4 regions of the Labrys sp. 22185 genome follow, and region 4 is predicted to be linked to each of the others. Evidence: predicted binding sites of a transcription regulator. Region 4 holds the regulator's gene; each other region holds the start of a gene.
The links. Region 4 encodes PhoB, which activates phosphate uptake and scavenging genes when phosphate is short. Its sites were predicted from a motif close to TGTCATNNANCTGTCAT; they were not measured.

Region 1 (3,489 bases), on a different contig from region 4:
TGTCCCAATGCTCGCGCATCGAGGTGCCGGAGAATTCATAGTCCTTGGCGTGGCCCTCGTAGTTCTTGTGCTGGTAGATCAGGTGCACGATGTTGACGAGGCCGAGCTTGGCGTGGCTGTCGATGAGCGCCTGTTCGTCCCGCGTCAGCAAATCCTTGGGCACGCGCTTCAGCGCATCGATCAGATGGGTCTTGATGCCGTGGATGCGCCGGAAATTGTCGGTGTTCTGGCGCGTCCGGCTCGAATACATGATGTCCTTGTGGCGCGACAGTACGTCCGGCATGCTGCGGGGCAGGGTGCCGCGGGCGCTGAAGAGATCGACCTGGAACACCAGCGAGCTGCGCTCCTCCTCCTGATCGAGCAGATATTGCAGCGGTGTGTTGGAGACGATGCCGCCGTCCCAATAATATTCACCCTCGATGCGGATGGCGGGAAAGGCTGGCGGCAGGGCGCCCGAGGCCATGATGTGCTCGGGGCCGATGCGGACCTCGTCCGTGTCGAAATAGACGAAATTGCCGGTGCGCACATTGACGGCGCCGACGCTCAGGCGCTTGCGGCCATCGTTGAGGATGTCGAAGTCGACAACCTCTTCCAGCGTCCGCTTCAGGTCCGAGGTGTCGTAGAAGCTGGTGGCCCCTTCAGCGCCCGGAAGCTCCAGCCAGGGATTGGGCAGGCGTGGCTTGAAGAAACCGGGCTGGCCCTGTGACATGGTGATCCAGGAGCTGGTGCGGTTGCGGATGTCGCGAAACAGATCGCCTTCCGGCGTATAGGCCCAGATCTTGCGGCCGGAGATCGTCTGCCAGAACTGCTCCAGCCGCTGCAGCCGGTGGCGTGGCTCGTTGCCGGCGATGATGGAGGCGTTGATGGCGCCGATGGACACACCCGAAAGCCAATTCGGTTCGCAGCCGGCATTGGCCAGCGCCTCGTAGACGCCGGCCTGGTAGGCACCAAGCGCGCCGCCGCCCTGGAACACCAGGGCGATGCGATCATATTGTGCCGAGATCTCCTCGATGGTGGCGCGCGCGGCCTTGTCTCTATTGCGTTCGAGCACGGTGGAAACTCCGGTCAGGCATAGCGTTTTGCGATTTGGTGGAATCACCAAGAATCGCAAAGACGCGTTGAACCAAAGACTTAGAGTAAAAAAGCGTTCACGCTTGAACGCGCTTTGCTCTAGGCTGGGTCAGCGGGCGGCGAGATAGTCGTGCACCACCTCGCCGAGCCCGAGCGTGAGGTCGGCGACGAAATGCACGGCCGAGACGACCTCCAGCACCGGCAGGCGGCTGACATCGGCCATGACATGGGCGTGCAGCTCCAGCGCGGCCGGGGCCGTCCAGGCTTCCTTGAGCGTCACGTCGGTGAGGTGATAGCGCACGAGTTCGCAGATCCGCGGCGACCCGTCGACATGCGGGATGATCTTGATGAGGAAGTTGGGCGCGCCGAGCGAATCCAGCACGGCCTGCCGGTCGGCGAGGCGATGCTTGTAGCCCATGGTCCCGGTGGCGCAGAGCACGCTGCCGTAATGAAGCGTGCCGACGATGACTTCGCCCTCATGCACGATCTTGGGTGTCGCCAGCTTCTTGGGAAAGCCCCACAATTCGCGGCCACCGGCGATGGGGGCATCGTCGTCTAGATACATCGAATGGACATAGGCGCCGTGCTGGCCCTTGAATCGCACCGGAATGACCTGTCCGGTCTCGGTATAATCGCCGAAGCCGGTCGAATCGGGCATGCGGATGAATTCGTATTTCACCAGCGGCTCGTCGATCTCGAGCGGGGCGGGCACCACCGCTTCCAGCGCCTCGCGCGTCGTGCGGTAGGTGATGATGATGTATTCGCGGTCGAAGAAGCGGTAGGGGCCAGGCGGGAAGGAGGGATTGGTCAGCGGCATCGCATAGGCGCGCTTGACGACTTCGGCTTGATCCACGGGATGTCCTTCATGAAAAGCGGGGAGGATCTCGGCTTATGTTGCATGGCAGCATGACAGGTCCATGTCCGCTGGAGCAAAGCGCGTTCATGCCTGAACGCCTGTTCGCCCCCACTCATCGTCCCCGAGCGTCTTTGCTATTCTGGGTGATCCCGTCTCGTTGCAAGGCGCTCTGGGAGCCGAAGGCCGGTGTAATAAGGGCGACATCTGGCCATGCCAGCTTCCGGGCCGGCGGTCCTGTCCGCCGCACCTTCCCACCTCCTGCCTGACGAGATGAACATGGCCCAACTCTCCTCCCGCAATGCCCTGGTCACCGGCTCGACCAGCGGCATCGGCCTCGCCGTTGCCCGAGCCCTGGCGGCCGAAGGGGCCAACGTCACCATCAACGGTTTCGGCGACGCCGATGCCATCGAGCGCGAGCGGGCCGGCATCGAAAAGGATTTTGGCGTGAAGTGCCGCTACAGCGGCGCGAACATGATGGTTGGGGCCGAAATCACCGCCATGATCCACGAGGCCGAGGAGGTTTTCGGCACTCTGGACATCTTGGTCAACAATGCGGGCATCCAGCACGTCGCCCCGATCGACGAGTTTCCGGACGACAAGTGGGAAGCCATCACCCGCATCAACCTGATCGCTTCCTTCTATGCCATCAAGGCAGCGCTTCCCGGCATGAAGCAGCGCAGATGGGGCCGCATCATCAATACGTCTTCGGCGCATGCGCTCGTGGCCTCGCCGTTCAAGTCTGCCTATGTCGCCGCCAAGCACGGCGTTACCGGCCTGATCAAGACGGTGGCCCTCGAGGTTGCCGAGCACGGCATCACGGTCAACGCCATCGCGCCCGGCTATGTCTGGACGCCGCTGGTGGAAAAGCAGATTCCCGATACGATGAAAGCGCGCGGACTGACCGAGGAACAGGTCAAGCATGATGTGCTGCTGGCGGCGCAGCCGACCAAGGAGTTCGTCACGGTCGACGAAATTGCGGCCGTCGCGGTTTTCCTGTGCAGTGATGCCGCCAGGCAGATCACCGGCACCACCCTGCCGGTCGACGGGGGCTGGACGGCGCAATAGCGATAGGTCATCCTGTGCGAGATGCGGCCCGCAGCGACCCTTCCCAGACGGGGACCGCAAGACAAGAAAGGCGTTCTGTTCGAGCGCGGTCGCGGATCTGCGCCGCATCACTGCGTGATGCAGCGCGTCCGGGATGACACGTGCCTCAGCCGCGGACGACCACGACCCGGGTGCCGACCTTCACGCGGTCATAGAGGTCGGTGACGTCGTCGTTGGTCATGCGGATGCAGCCCGACGAGACCGCTTGGCCGATGGTCTGCGGCTCATTGGAGCCGTGGATGCGGTAAAGGGTCGAGCCCAGATACATCGCACGCGCTCCGAGCGGATTCTGGATGCCGCCCTCCATATAGGCGGGCAGGTCCGGCCGGCGCTTGCGCATCTGCGGCGGCGGGGTCCAGCCCGGCCACTCCGCCTTGCGCGAGATGCGATGCACACCACCCCATTCGAAGCCCCGGCGGCCGACACCGACGCCGTAGCGCAGGGCGGTGCCGTCGTCG
Region 2 (3,489 bases), on a different contig from region 4:
CAGGGGATCCCAGGGCAGGCCCAGCTGCTTGAGGCCACGCGCCACCAGGCCGAGCGAGGGCTGGAACATGAAGAGCCAGAGCACGCCAGCCACCGCCGGCGCCACCGCATAGGGCCATACCAGCATGGTGCGATAGAAGGAGGCGCCCTTGATCTTCTTGTCCGCCTGCACGGCCAGGATCAAGGCCAGCCCGAGCGACAGCACCGAGACCAGGCCGGCGAATACCAGGGTGACGCCGACGGCCTTGTAATATTCCGGTTGCTGGAACAGGAGCTGGTAATTCTCGAACCCGACGAATTCGGAGGTGGTGCCGAAACTATCCTCGATGAAGAAGGATTGCCGGATCGCCTGCAGCACCGGCCAATAGAAGAAGATCAGCGTGATCGCCAATTGCGGCGCCAGCAGCAGCCAAGGCAGGGTCTTGCCGGAGAAGACAGAGCGTTTTTCCATGGTCGATCCTAATGGCCGCATCGCTATTGCCGAAAACCGGCAACCCCTTTCGGCGCGATGCTTTAACCCTCTCGACCTTTGTCATTGCCGGGCTTGACCCGGCAATCCAGCACCCAGCCCAGACAGTGACGGTGCTGGACAGGGTGCCCGGGCCAAGCCCGGGCATGACGAAGGTCAGCGTCTTTTCGCTAAGGCTTACGGGCCTGTTATCGCCCCGCGGTGCGGGCGAAGGTCTTCAGGATCGCATCGCCCCGGCGGACGGCATCGTCCATCGCGGCCTGCGCAGTTTTCTTGCCGGCCAGGGCCTGCTCGATCTCCTCGGCCCAGACATCGCGGATCTGGGCGAGGTTGCCCAGACGCAGCCCGCGGGAATTTTCCGTCGGTGCCTTGTTGGTCAGCTCCAGCACGGCGACTTCGCTGTTGGGATCCTTGGCATAGAAGCCCTGTTTCTTGGAGAGCTCGTAGGCAGCCGGGGTGATCGGCAGATAGCCGGTCTCCTGGGCCCACCAGGCCTGCACGTCGGGCTTCGACAGATAGGTCAGGAACTTGGCGATGCCCTTATAGGATTCGTCCGACTTGCCGCCCATCACCCACAGCGAAGCGCCGCCGATGATCGAGTTCTGCGGCGCGCCCTGCACATCGGGATAATAAGGCATCGGCGCCACGGAATATTTGAACTTGGCATTGGCCTTGACGTTGCCCAGGAAGGCCGAGGAGGTCAGGAACAGCGGGCATTCGCCCGAGGTGAAGCGCCCCTCGCCCTGATTGGTGCGGCCGGAATAGTCGAAGGTCTTGTCCTTCTGGGCCTCGACCAGGTTTTCCAGATGCTTCACCACCACCGGATTGTTGAACTTCAATTCGGTATCGAAGCCATCCAAGCCGTTGGCCTTGGTCGACAGCGGCACGTTGTGCCAGGCCGACAGCTCCTCGATATTGGCCCAGGTGGTCCAGGCCGTGGAAATGCCGCAGGTGGCGTAACCGGCTGCCTTCAGCTTCTTGGCCGCCTCGAAAGCTTCCGGCCAGGTCTTGGGTGCCGCCGTCAGATTGGCCTTCTTCAGCGCATCCTCGTTGACCCACATCACCATGGTCGAGGAGTTGAAGGGAAAGGACAGCATCTCGCCCTTGGCATTGGAATAATAACCGGTGACGGCAGGCAGGTAGGACTTTTGGTCGAAGGGTTCGCCCGCATCCTTCATCAGCTGGTAGACTGGCTTGATGGCGCCCTTGGCCGCCATCATGGTGGCGGTACCGACTTCGAAGACCTGCAGGATATCGGGCGCATTGCCGGCCCGGAACGCGGCAATGCCGGCATTCATCGTATCGGGATAGGACCCCTTATACGCAGGAACGATCCGATAGTCGCTCTGGCTGGCATTGAAATCATTGGCCAGCTTGACGATGCGGTCGTTGTTGGCCCCCGTCATCGCATGCCACCACTGGATGTCGGTGGCCGCGAGGGCCCCGGTGGATACACTGGCCAGAAGAACCACGGCCGAAGCCAGAACGCTCAACTTCATCACATACTCCCTCAGGATGCGCCGCTTCTTAAAAGGACGGCGTCGTTTAAGACTTCACTGGCTGCGCCTCAATGACGAAGAAATGAAGCAAATATGACAGGTAATATGGTTGCAGGGTTTACCCTCGGCTTCTCCCTGCGTTCGCTTCGGTGCATTGCCCCAATTCCGACGTAGCGAAACCACCATTGATTTCTTTCAATCCCGAGGGCGAGATTAATAGATCATTTTTTTTAATTATAGAAAATTCATTCCATTGCGGGGCTGTATTGTCAAGGCCTGAATCCCATCGAACTGACAGCGGATGGAGCGCTTCCCACCGCAAAATCCATTCGCGGTTTCGATGCCGTGCGCAACGCCGCCAACCCATTGGCATATCGGCGACATCAAGGCATCTGCGCGGCCGGTCGGAGCGCCCCATGGCAAGCCGAAAGAGAGTCGAAACACGAAAGCCGGCATGCCGCCGCCATCGCGTAAGGCATGTCGGCATGCCGATGGGAAGGCCGACGTCCTGATCGCCTTGCCCCCGAATGAAGCATCGCCGCCTTCGTTTGCAATGGCGGCTGTACTTCACGCTCCTTCACCCAAGTCGCTCGTTGCCGACCGGCGCTTTCGAGGCTAAGCAACTGGAAACCAGATTGCCAGGGAGGCTCCATGTCGTCGATTGTCATCGCTCAAGGAGGCGGCCCGACCGCCGTGATCAATCAGACACTCTGCGGCGCCATCGTTGCCGCCCGCCGGCACGACCCGTCACTGCGCATCCTCGGCGCCCGCCACGGCGTCCGGGGGCTGACGCGCGGCGATCTCGTCGACCTCACCGCGCTTTCGGAAAGCGATCTTGAGCGCCTGGCCCGCACCCCGAATTCGGGCCTCGGCTCGACGCGGGACAAGCCCGATCCAGCCTATTGCCAGACCATCCTGCAGGCGCTGGAAAAGCTCGATGCCCGCGGCTTCATCTATATCGGTGGCAATGACACGGCCGGCACGCTCGATCTCCTGCGCCAGCAGTCGACCGGTTCCTGCAGCTTCGTGCACGCCCCCAAGACGATCGACAACGACCTGATGGAGAACGACCACGTACCGGGCTTCATCTCGGCGGCCGCTTTCGTCGCCAATGCCTTCGTCAGCATGGATCTCGATTTCCGGGCGATGCCGGGCATTTATGTCGCCATCGTCATGGGCCGGCATGCAGGCTTCCTCAGCGCCGCGGCTGCCGGCTGGCAGCAGGGCCCGGAGGACGCGCCCCATCTGATCTACACGCCCGAAAAGCCCTTCTCGGTCGAGCAGTTCCTCGATGACGTCGACATGGTCTACACCCGTATCGGCCGCTGCATCGTCTCGATGTCGGAAGGCGTCCAGGACGAGGCTGGCCGTCCCCTCGCCGAGGCACTCGCCGCCGGCACGGTCGAGCGTGACGCCCATGGCAATGTGCAGCTCACCGGCGGCGATCTCGGCATCGAGATCCAGAAGGCCTTGAAGCAGCGCTTCCCCAAGGCGCGCGCCCGTGTCGACACGCTGGGCTATC
Region 3 (3,489 bases), on a different contig from region 4:
ACTGGTGGGCGCAGGCGTCCCAGGAATATTTCAAGGCCTCCGCCCGGGCGTCCGCGGGCTTGAGGTCGAGGCAGGCGCGCGCCGCGACGGCAAGGTCGTTGTCGAGGATGCCGGTCCTGCCGGAGCTGATCACGTCGATCGGCCCCGTCACCGGAAAGGCTGCCACCGGCAGGCCGCTGGCCATCGCTTCGAGCAGGACGATGCCGAATGTATCGGTCAAGCTCGGGAAGACGAAGACATCCGCCGAGGCATAGGCCCTCGCCAGGTCCTCTCCCTCCAGCATGCCGGCAAAATGAACGGCCGGATAGCGCGAGCGCAGTATCTCCAGGGCTGGGCCTCCGCCAACCACCACTTTCGAGCCGGGCAGGTCGAGATCGAGGAAGGCCTCGATGTTCTTCTCGACCGCAACCCGGCCGACATAGAGGAAGATCGGTCCCGGCAGGTCGAAGATGCGCACCGGTCTTGGCCGGTACAGTTCGGCATCGACCCCGCGAGACCAGCGCATCAGCCGCTTGAAGCCGCGGGCCGCCAGTTCACGCTCAAGAGCCGGCGTAGAGACCATCGTCCCTGCCCCGGCATTGTGGAAACGCCGGATCCAGCGATAGCTCCAGTCGAGCGGTACCGGAACGCGCGCAGCGAGATATTCGGGAAAGCGAGTGTGATAGCTGGTGGTGAAAGGGCGTCCCTTCTTCAAGCAGGCCCGGCGGGTCAGCAGGCCGATCGGCCCTTCGGTGGCGATATGGACATAATCCGGCTTCTCGGCCTCGATATGCCGCTCGATGGCGCCGAGCGGCGGCATGGCAAGGCGGATTTCCGGATAGGATGGCATCGGCACCGACCAGAAGCGATCCGGCGCCAGGAAGTCGATTTCGACGCCCTGTCGCGATGCAGCAGCAGCCGTCTGCTCCAGGGACCGGACGACGCCGTTCACCTGCGGGCGCCAGGCATCGGTGGCGATCAGGATCTTCATGGGACCGGCTCAGGCGGCGCGCTGAGGAACCAGCGTCTCGTCCTGGAGGGCCGGAGGCTTGTCGGCCTGCCGGACCAGTTCGCTCCAGCGCACCAGTTCGAAACGGCCGTCGAAATGCTCGACGATCGCGGTGCAGCTTTCCACCCAGTCGCCGGAATTGATGTAGGTGACGCCATCGAGGTCGCGCAGCGTGGCGTGGTGGATGTGGCCGCAGATGATCCCGTCGCAATTCAAACGCTTGGCTTCCTTGGCCAGGGTTTCCTCGAAATGGCCGATGAAGCTGACGGCGTTCTTCACCTTGAGCTTGGCCCAGGCGGACAGAGACCAGTAGGACATGCCGAGGCGCCGGCGAATGGCGTTCAGCCAGGTATTCACACCCAGGGCCGTGACATAGGCCCAGTCGCCGAGCAGGGCCAGCCACTTGGCGTGGCGCACCACCACGTCGAAGGCATCGCCATGCATTACTAGGTAGCGCTTGCCATCCGCCGCGACATGCACGGTCTGCTCGATGACCTCGATGCCCCCGAAGTGATGCCCGGGAAAATCGCGCAGGAATTCGTCGTGGTTGCCGGGAATATAGACCATGCGCGCACCCTTGCGGGCCTTGCGCAGCAGCTTCTGCACCACGTCGTTGTGGGCCTGCGGCCAGTACCAGCCGCTTTTCAACTGCCAGGCATCGACGATGTCGCCGACGAGGTAGATCGTCTCGGCGTCATAGGCGCGCAGGAAGTCCAGCAGCATGCCGGCCTGGCAGCCACGCGTCCCCAGATGCACATCCGAGATAAAGAGCGCTCGGTAGCGCGTGCCTTCGCTGTCGCTGTTCATGGCACCATCCTCGCCTGGCCCAAAAAACCTGTCGTCGAAACGAAGCATGAGAACGCGGCGCTTGCTTTGATGCGCTTTGCTGCAGACATCAGCGAAATCGACGACGCATCCTGATTGTCACAAACACGATTCAGTTCATGGTTTTATGACAGGCGACATGTCCGAGGGGGATCGCTGCCCATTCGCCCGCTTTTTCTCTGATGGCGTCTTGAGCCGAGACGAAAACAGCTCGATTTGCAAAGACACGCCGAAACAAAGACTTGCAGCAAACAGGCATTCACTCATGAGGGCCTTTCGCTCTAGTGATAGGCAACCCACAGCACGATGGCACCAAGCACAATGCGGTAGATGATGAAGGGCCAGGTCGAAAAGCGCTCGAGGATGCGCATCAGTCCCCAAAGGGCGGCAAAAGAGGAAATCGCCCCGACCACCAGGCCCACCAGGAGGATCAGCCAGCCTTCAACGGAGAGATGGGCACGCAGAAGCGTGGCGATTTCGTGCAGGCCGGCCAGGGCAATCGCGGGAATGCCCAGAAGGAAGGAAAAGCGTGCCGCCTCCTCGCGCGAGAAACCGCAGAACAGCGACGCCGTCAGGGTCGAGCCGGACCGCGACACGCCGGGGATCAGGGCGCCCACCTGAGCGAGCCCGACGATCAGGGCATCGCGCAATCGCATGTCCTCGACCCGGCGCCGATGGCGAGCCAGGAGTTCGGCAGCAGCGAGCAGGCCGCCCATGACAAGGCAGGCAAGGCCGATCACAGGCAGGGCCCGCAGGGGACTGTCGCAACGATTGAGCGTTGGCGCGAGCAGCAGGCCGGCCAGCACGATCGGCACCGTACCCAGCACCACGCCGACCGCCAGGCGAAATTTCGGGGACATCCAATCCCCTGTCCGCACGGCCGCCAGCGATCCCAGGGTGATCGAGCGGATATCCGTCCAGAAATAGCAGACCACCGCGCACAGGGCCGCAAGCTGCATGGCCGCGGAGAAGGCCGAGCCGGGATCCTGCCAGCCAAGCAGGGCCGGCACCAATCGCATATGGGCCGTGGAGGAGATCGGCATCAACTCGGTGATACCCTGGACGACGCCGAGGAAAGCGACCTTTGCCACCCCCAAAGTCATGAAGCCGGTGTCGACGCCTTCGGTGCAAGCGCCATTCATTCCACACCTCGAAGATTGCGCCCGGCCCAGCACGCGCGCCCACAAAGCTTTCGATCACGGCAACTTTGCGGCAGGCTAGCGTCGCCGATGAAATTGCGGTGCGCTTCATGTGACGGCGTGTTGCCGCTGCGGCGAGCGGCAAGATTAAATCGGACACAACTTCGGCTTGTACCCTTGAAGCTGCCCCCAGCCACCCCCAATTGCTCGGGTGCTGGGTTGCAACATGGGAGAGGATAATGACCTCTTGTTCTACGCGTGGCCGCTGGCATCCGCTTCATGTCGTGGCGGTCATCGCCGGCTTTCTGATCTGGTGGCCGCTTGGCCTGGCGGCGCTGGCCTATTTCATCTGGGGCGACCGCTTTCCCCGGGAAAAGGTGCGTGAAGGCTTCGAGCGGGCCAAGGCGGAATTCGCCGGCTTCTCGCGTGATCAGCGCAGCTATGCCGGCCAGGGCTGGTCGGCCACCGGCAATGCCGCTTTCGACGATTATCGCCGCGAGACGCTGCGCCGCCTGGAAGAGGAGCGCCGGCGCCTCG
Region 4 (3,489 bases):
CGGCCAGAACGTCATCGGCAAGGAGATCGACCCGGCGGTGCTGCGCGCCCGCATCGGCATGGTGTTCCAGAAGCCCACGCCCTTCCCGATGTCGATCTACGACAACATCGCCTTCGGCGTGCGGCTGCATGAATCCATCTCCAAGGCGGAGATGGACCAGCGTGTCGAATGGTGCCTGACCAAGGCCGCCTTGTGGAACGAGGTCAAGGACCGCCTGCACGCTTCGGCCCTCGGCATGTCCGGCGGCCAGCAGCAGCGCCTGTGCATCGCCCGCACCATCGCGGTGAAGCCCGAAGTCGTCCTGCTGGACGAGCCGACCTCCGCGCTCGATCCGATCTCGACCGCCAAGATCGAGGAATTGATCGACGAATTGAAGCGGGACTTCACCATCGTGATCGTCACGCACAATATGCAGCAGGCGGCGCGCTGCGCGGATGTGACGGCCTTCTTCTATCTGGGCGACCTCATCGAAGTCGGCCAGACCAACAAGATGTTCACCACCCCGAACGACAGCCGTACGCAGGATTACATCACCGGCCGCTTCGGCTGATCCCTCGGCCAGCGTCGAATTCATTTGGAGGCGGCATGTCCGACCATATCGTTACATCCTTCGACCAGGAACTGCGCGAGCTGCGCAACATGATCGCCGAAATGGGTGGCTATGCCGAGAAGAGCGTAGCCGACAGCGTCGAAGCCCTGCTCAAGCGCGACACCCAGCGCGCCAAAGCGGTGATCGATCTCGACGCCGCGATCGACAAGTTGCAGCGCCAGGTCGAGGACCGAGCCATCCTGATCATCGCCAAGCGCCAGCCGTTGGCCCTCGACCTGCGCGAGATCGTCTCGGCCCTGCGGGTGGCCAACGACCTCGAGCGGATCGGCGACCTCGGCAAGAATGTCGCCAAGCGCGTGGTGGCCATCCACAGTCACGCCCAGCCGGCCCAGCTCTTCGGCGGTTTCGACCACATGGCCGACCTGGTACTCGAGCAGCTCAAGCAGGTGCTCGACGCCTTCGCCCAGCGCAATGTCGAGGAAGCCCTCTCGGTCTGGCGCTCGGACGGCGAGATCGATGCGATGTATACCTCGCTGTTCCGCGAATTGCTGACCTACATGATGGAAGATCCGCGCAATATCGGCTTCTGCACCCATCTGCTGTTCTGCGCCAAGAACATCGAGCGCATCGGTGACCACGCCACCAACATCGCCGAGACGGTCCACTATCTCGTGACCGGTGAATCGCCGGCCGGAGAGCGGCCCAAGGCGGACAACAGCACCGATCTCGTCGACCTTCCTGTGCCGGCTAAATAACAAGGGATAGGCCATGCCTCCCAAGGTTCTGATCGTCGAGGACGAAGAAGCGCTGACCCTGCTGCTGCGCTACAATCTCGAAGCCGAAGGCTATGAGGTGGATAGCGTCGCACGCGGAGACGACGCCGAGATCCGCCTGCGCGAAAGCGTGCCGGACCTGGTTCTGCTCGACTGGATGTTGCCGGGCCTGTCCGGCATCGAATTGTGCCGGCGTATTCGCATGCGGCCGGAAACCGAGCGCCTGCCGGTGATCATGCTCACGGCGCGCGGCGAGGAAACCGAACGCGTGCGGGGCCTGGCCACCGGTGCCGACGACTATGTCGTCAAGCCCTTCTCCGTGCCCGAGCTCTCGGCCCGCGTGCGTGCCCTGCTGCGCCGGGCCAAGCCCGATCACGTCGCCTCCCTGCTCAAGGCCGGCGACATCTCCCTCGACCGCGAGACCAAGCGCGTCCATCGCGGCAATCGCGAGATCCGCCTCGGCCCGACCGAGTTCCGCCTGCTCGAATTCCTGATGCAGGCACCGGGACGCGTCTTCGCGCGCGAGCAGTTGCTCGACAGCGTCTGGGGCCGCGACGTCTATATCGACGAGCGCACGGTCGACGTGCATGTCGGCCGCCTGCGCAAGGCGATGAACCGCACGCGCGAGATCGATCCGATCCGCACCGTGCGCGGTGCCGGCTATTCCTTCGACGAGACCTTCGCCAAGCAATCCTGAGGGCGTTTCGTGGGCATTGCCCGCTCGCTCCGCTTCGCCAAGGCTGCGTTGCGCCCTCACCTCGTTCCTACGGGGAGAGGGTGAGGGGCTGCGCGACGTAGAGAGCAAGAGTGGGCGACGATATCCGCCCTCCTCCCTCGCCGCGCAGTCACGCCGCCAAATCCGCCAGGCGTGCCTGCAGATAGTGGCGGATGGCCGGATCGCTCTCCAGGCCGATCGCCCGCAAATAGGCATTGCAGGCCTCCTCCGGTCTGGCGGCCCGCACCAGCAAGTCCGCACGCGCGGCCCAATAGGGCTGGTAATCGACGATGCGTCCGTCACCGGCGACCTCGTCAAGTGCAGCCAGACCAGCCTGCGGCCCCATGAGGCGGGCGAGCGCCACGGCCCGGTTGATGGCGGCCACTGGAGAAGCTGTCAGCAGAACCAGGGCTTCATACAATATGACGATCGCGGCCCAGTCCGTCGTCGCGCAGATGCGTCGATGGGCATGGGCCGATTGCAGCGCGGCTTCCAGCTGATAGCGGCCGATCTGGCGGACCTGGCCGGCCCGGGCAAGCAAGGCTTCGGCCTCCTCGATCAGCCCCGCATCCCAGAGCGCGGTGTCCTGCTGCTCCAGCGGAATATAATCGCCATCCTGGCCGCGGCGCGCCGCCCGCCGCGCTTCGGCGTGCAGCATCAGGGCCAGCAGCCCCAGCACTTCAGGCTCGCCGGGCAGGAGCGAGGCGAGCAGCCGGCCGAGCCAGATACCCTCCGTCGACAGATTGCGCTCGCGGGCATGAGCCCCTTCCGGATCGGCCCAGCCTTCGGCATAGACGGCATAAACGGCCTCCAGCACCGCGTCGAGACGGCCGGGCAACTCGTCGGGCTCCGGGATGCGGAAGGGGATGCCGGCTTGCTTGATCTTGGCCTTGGCCCGCACCAGTCTCTGGCTCATCGCCACGGGCGAGACCAGGAAGGCGCTGGCGATCGCGCCGGCATCGAACCCCAATATCACCTGCAGGATCAGGGGCGCACGCACGGTGGCATCGAGGGAGGGATGGGCGCAGGCGAACATCAGGCGCAGGCGCTCATCGGGCACGGCATGCCGCTCGCCCTGCTCCGAGGCGAGGGCCTCGACATGGCGGCCGACCTCGTCCGCCTTTTCGCCGCGCAGCCTGGCGCGGCGGGCCGCATCGATCTGGCGGCGCCGGGCCGCGGTCAGCAGCCAGGCTTCGGGATTGGCGGGCACGCCGCCCGCCGGCCAATGTTCCATGGCCGCAGCAAAGGCGTCGGCCAGGGCATCCTCGGCCCCCGCAATGTCGCCCGAGCGCGCCGCGAGAAGAGCGACGAGCCGGCCATAGCTGCGTCGCGCCACGATTTCGGCAAGCTCGGCTGCGGGGGCTGAAGACACCGGCTCGGGCCGTTCGCTCAATAGTCCTTCGGGTCCCATATCGGCCGGACCTCGATGGTCCCGATGGCGGCGCTCGGGC

Region 1: a site for PhoB is predicted at 2,115-2,131, ahead of ACTJKX_RS03245 (acetoacetate decarboxylase). Genes of this name have one in related genera too.
Region 2: a site for PhoB is predicted at 2,050-2,066, ahead of ugpB (sn-glycerol-3-phosphate ABC transporter substrate-binding protein UgpB). Genes of this name have one in related genera too.
Region 3: a site for PhoB is predicted at 1,930-1,946, ahead of ACTJKX_RS16985 (UDP-2,3-diacylglucosamine diphosphatase). Genes of this name have one in related genera too.

The regions. Positions count from the first base shown of each region.
Region 1 is NZ_JBQEPH010000001.1:685,273-688,761, forward strand. It holds gene ACTJKX_RS03240 (patatin-like phospholipase family protein) at 1-1,051, opposite strand, end outside; gene ACTJKX_RS03245 (acetoacetate decarboxylase) at 1,181-1,924, opposite strand; gene ACTJKX_RS03250 (3-hydroxybutyrate dehydrogenase) at 2,204-2,992, shown strand; gene ACTJKX_RS03255 (L,D-transpeptidase) at 3,138-3,489, opposite strand, start outside.
Region 2 is NZ_JBQEPH010000025.1:63,065-66,553, forward strand. It holds gene ugpA (sn-glycerol-3-phosphate ABC transporter permease UgpA) at 1-450, opposite strand, end outside; gene ugpB (sn-glycerol-3-phosphate ABC transporter substrate-binding protein UgpB) at 657-1,967, opposite strand; gene ACTJKX_RS30210 (diphosphate--fructose-6-phosphate 1-phosphotransferase) at 2,619-3,489, shown strand, end outside.
Region 3 is NZ_JBQEPH010000008.1:24,889-28,377, forward strand. It holds gene ACTJKX_RS16980 (glycosyltransferase family 4 protein) at 1-970, opposite strand, end outside; gene ACTJKX_RS16985 (UDP-2,3-diacylglucosamine diphosphatase) at 980-1,795, opposite strand; gene ACTJKX_RS16990 (undecaprenyl-diphosphate phosphatase) at 2,095-2,955, opposite strand; gene ACTJKX_RS16995 (DUF2852 domain-containing protein) at 3,192-3,489, shown strand, end outside.
Region 4 is NZ_JBQEPH010000009.1:250,199-253,687, forward strand. It holds gene pstB (phosphate ABC transporter ATP-binding protein PstB) at 1-550, shown strand, start outside; gene phoU (phosphate signaling complex protein PhoU) at 586-1,305, shown strand; gene phoB (phosphate regulon transcriptional regulator PhoB) at 1,319-2,020, shown strand; gene ACTJKX_RS19615 (RNA polymerase sigma factor) at 2,169-3,431, opposite strand; gene ACTJKX_RS19620 (YciI family protein) at 3,428-3,489, opposite strand, start outside.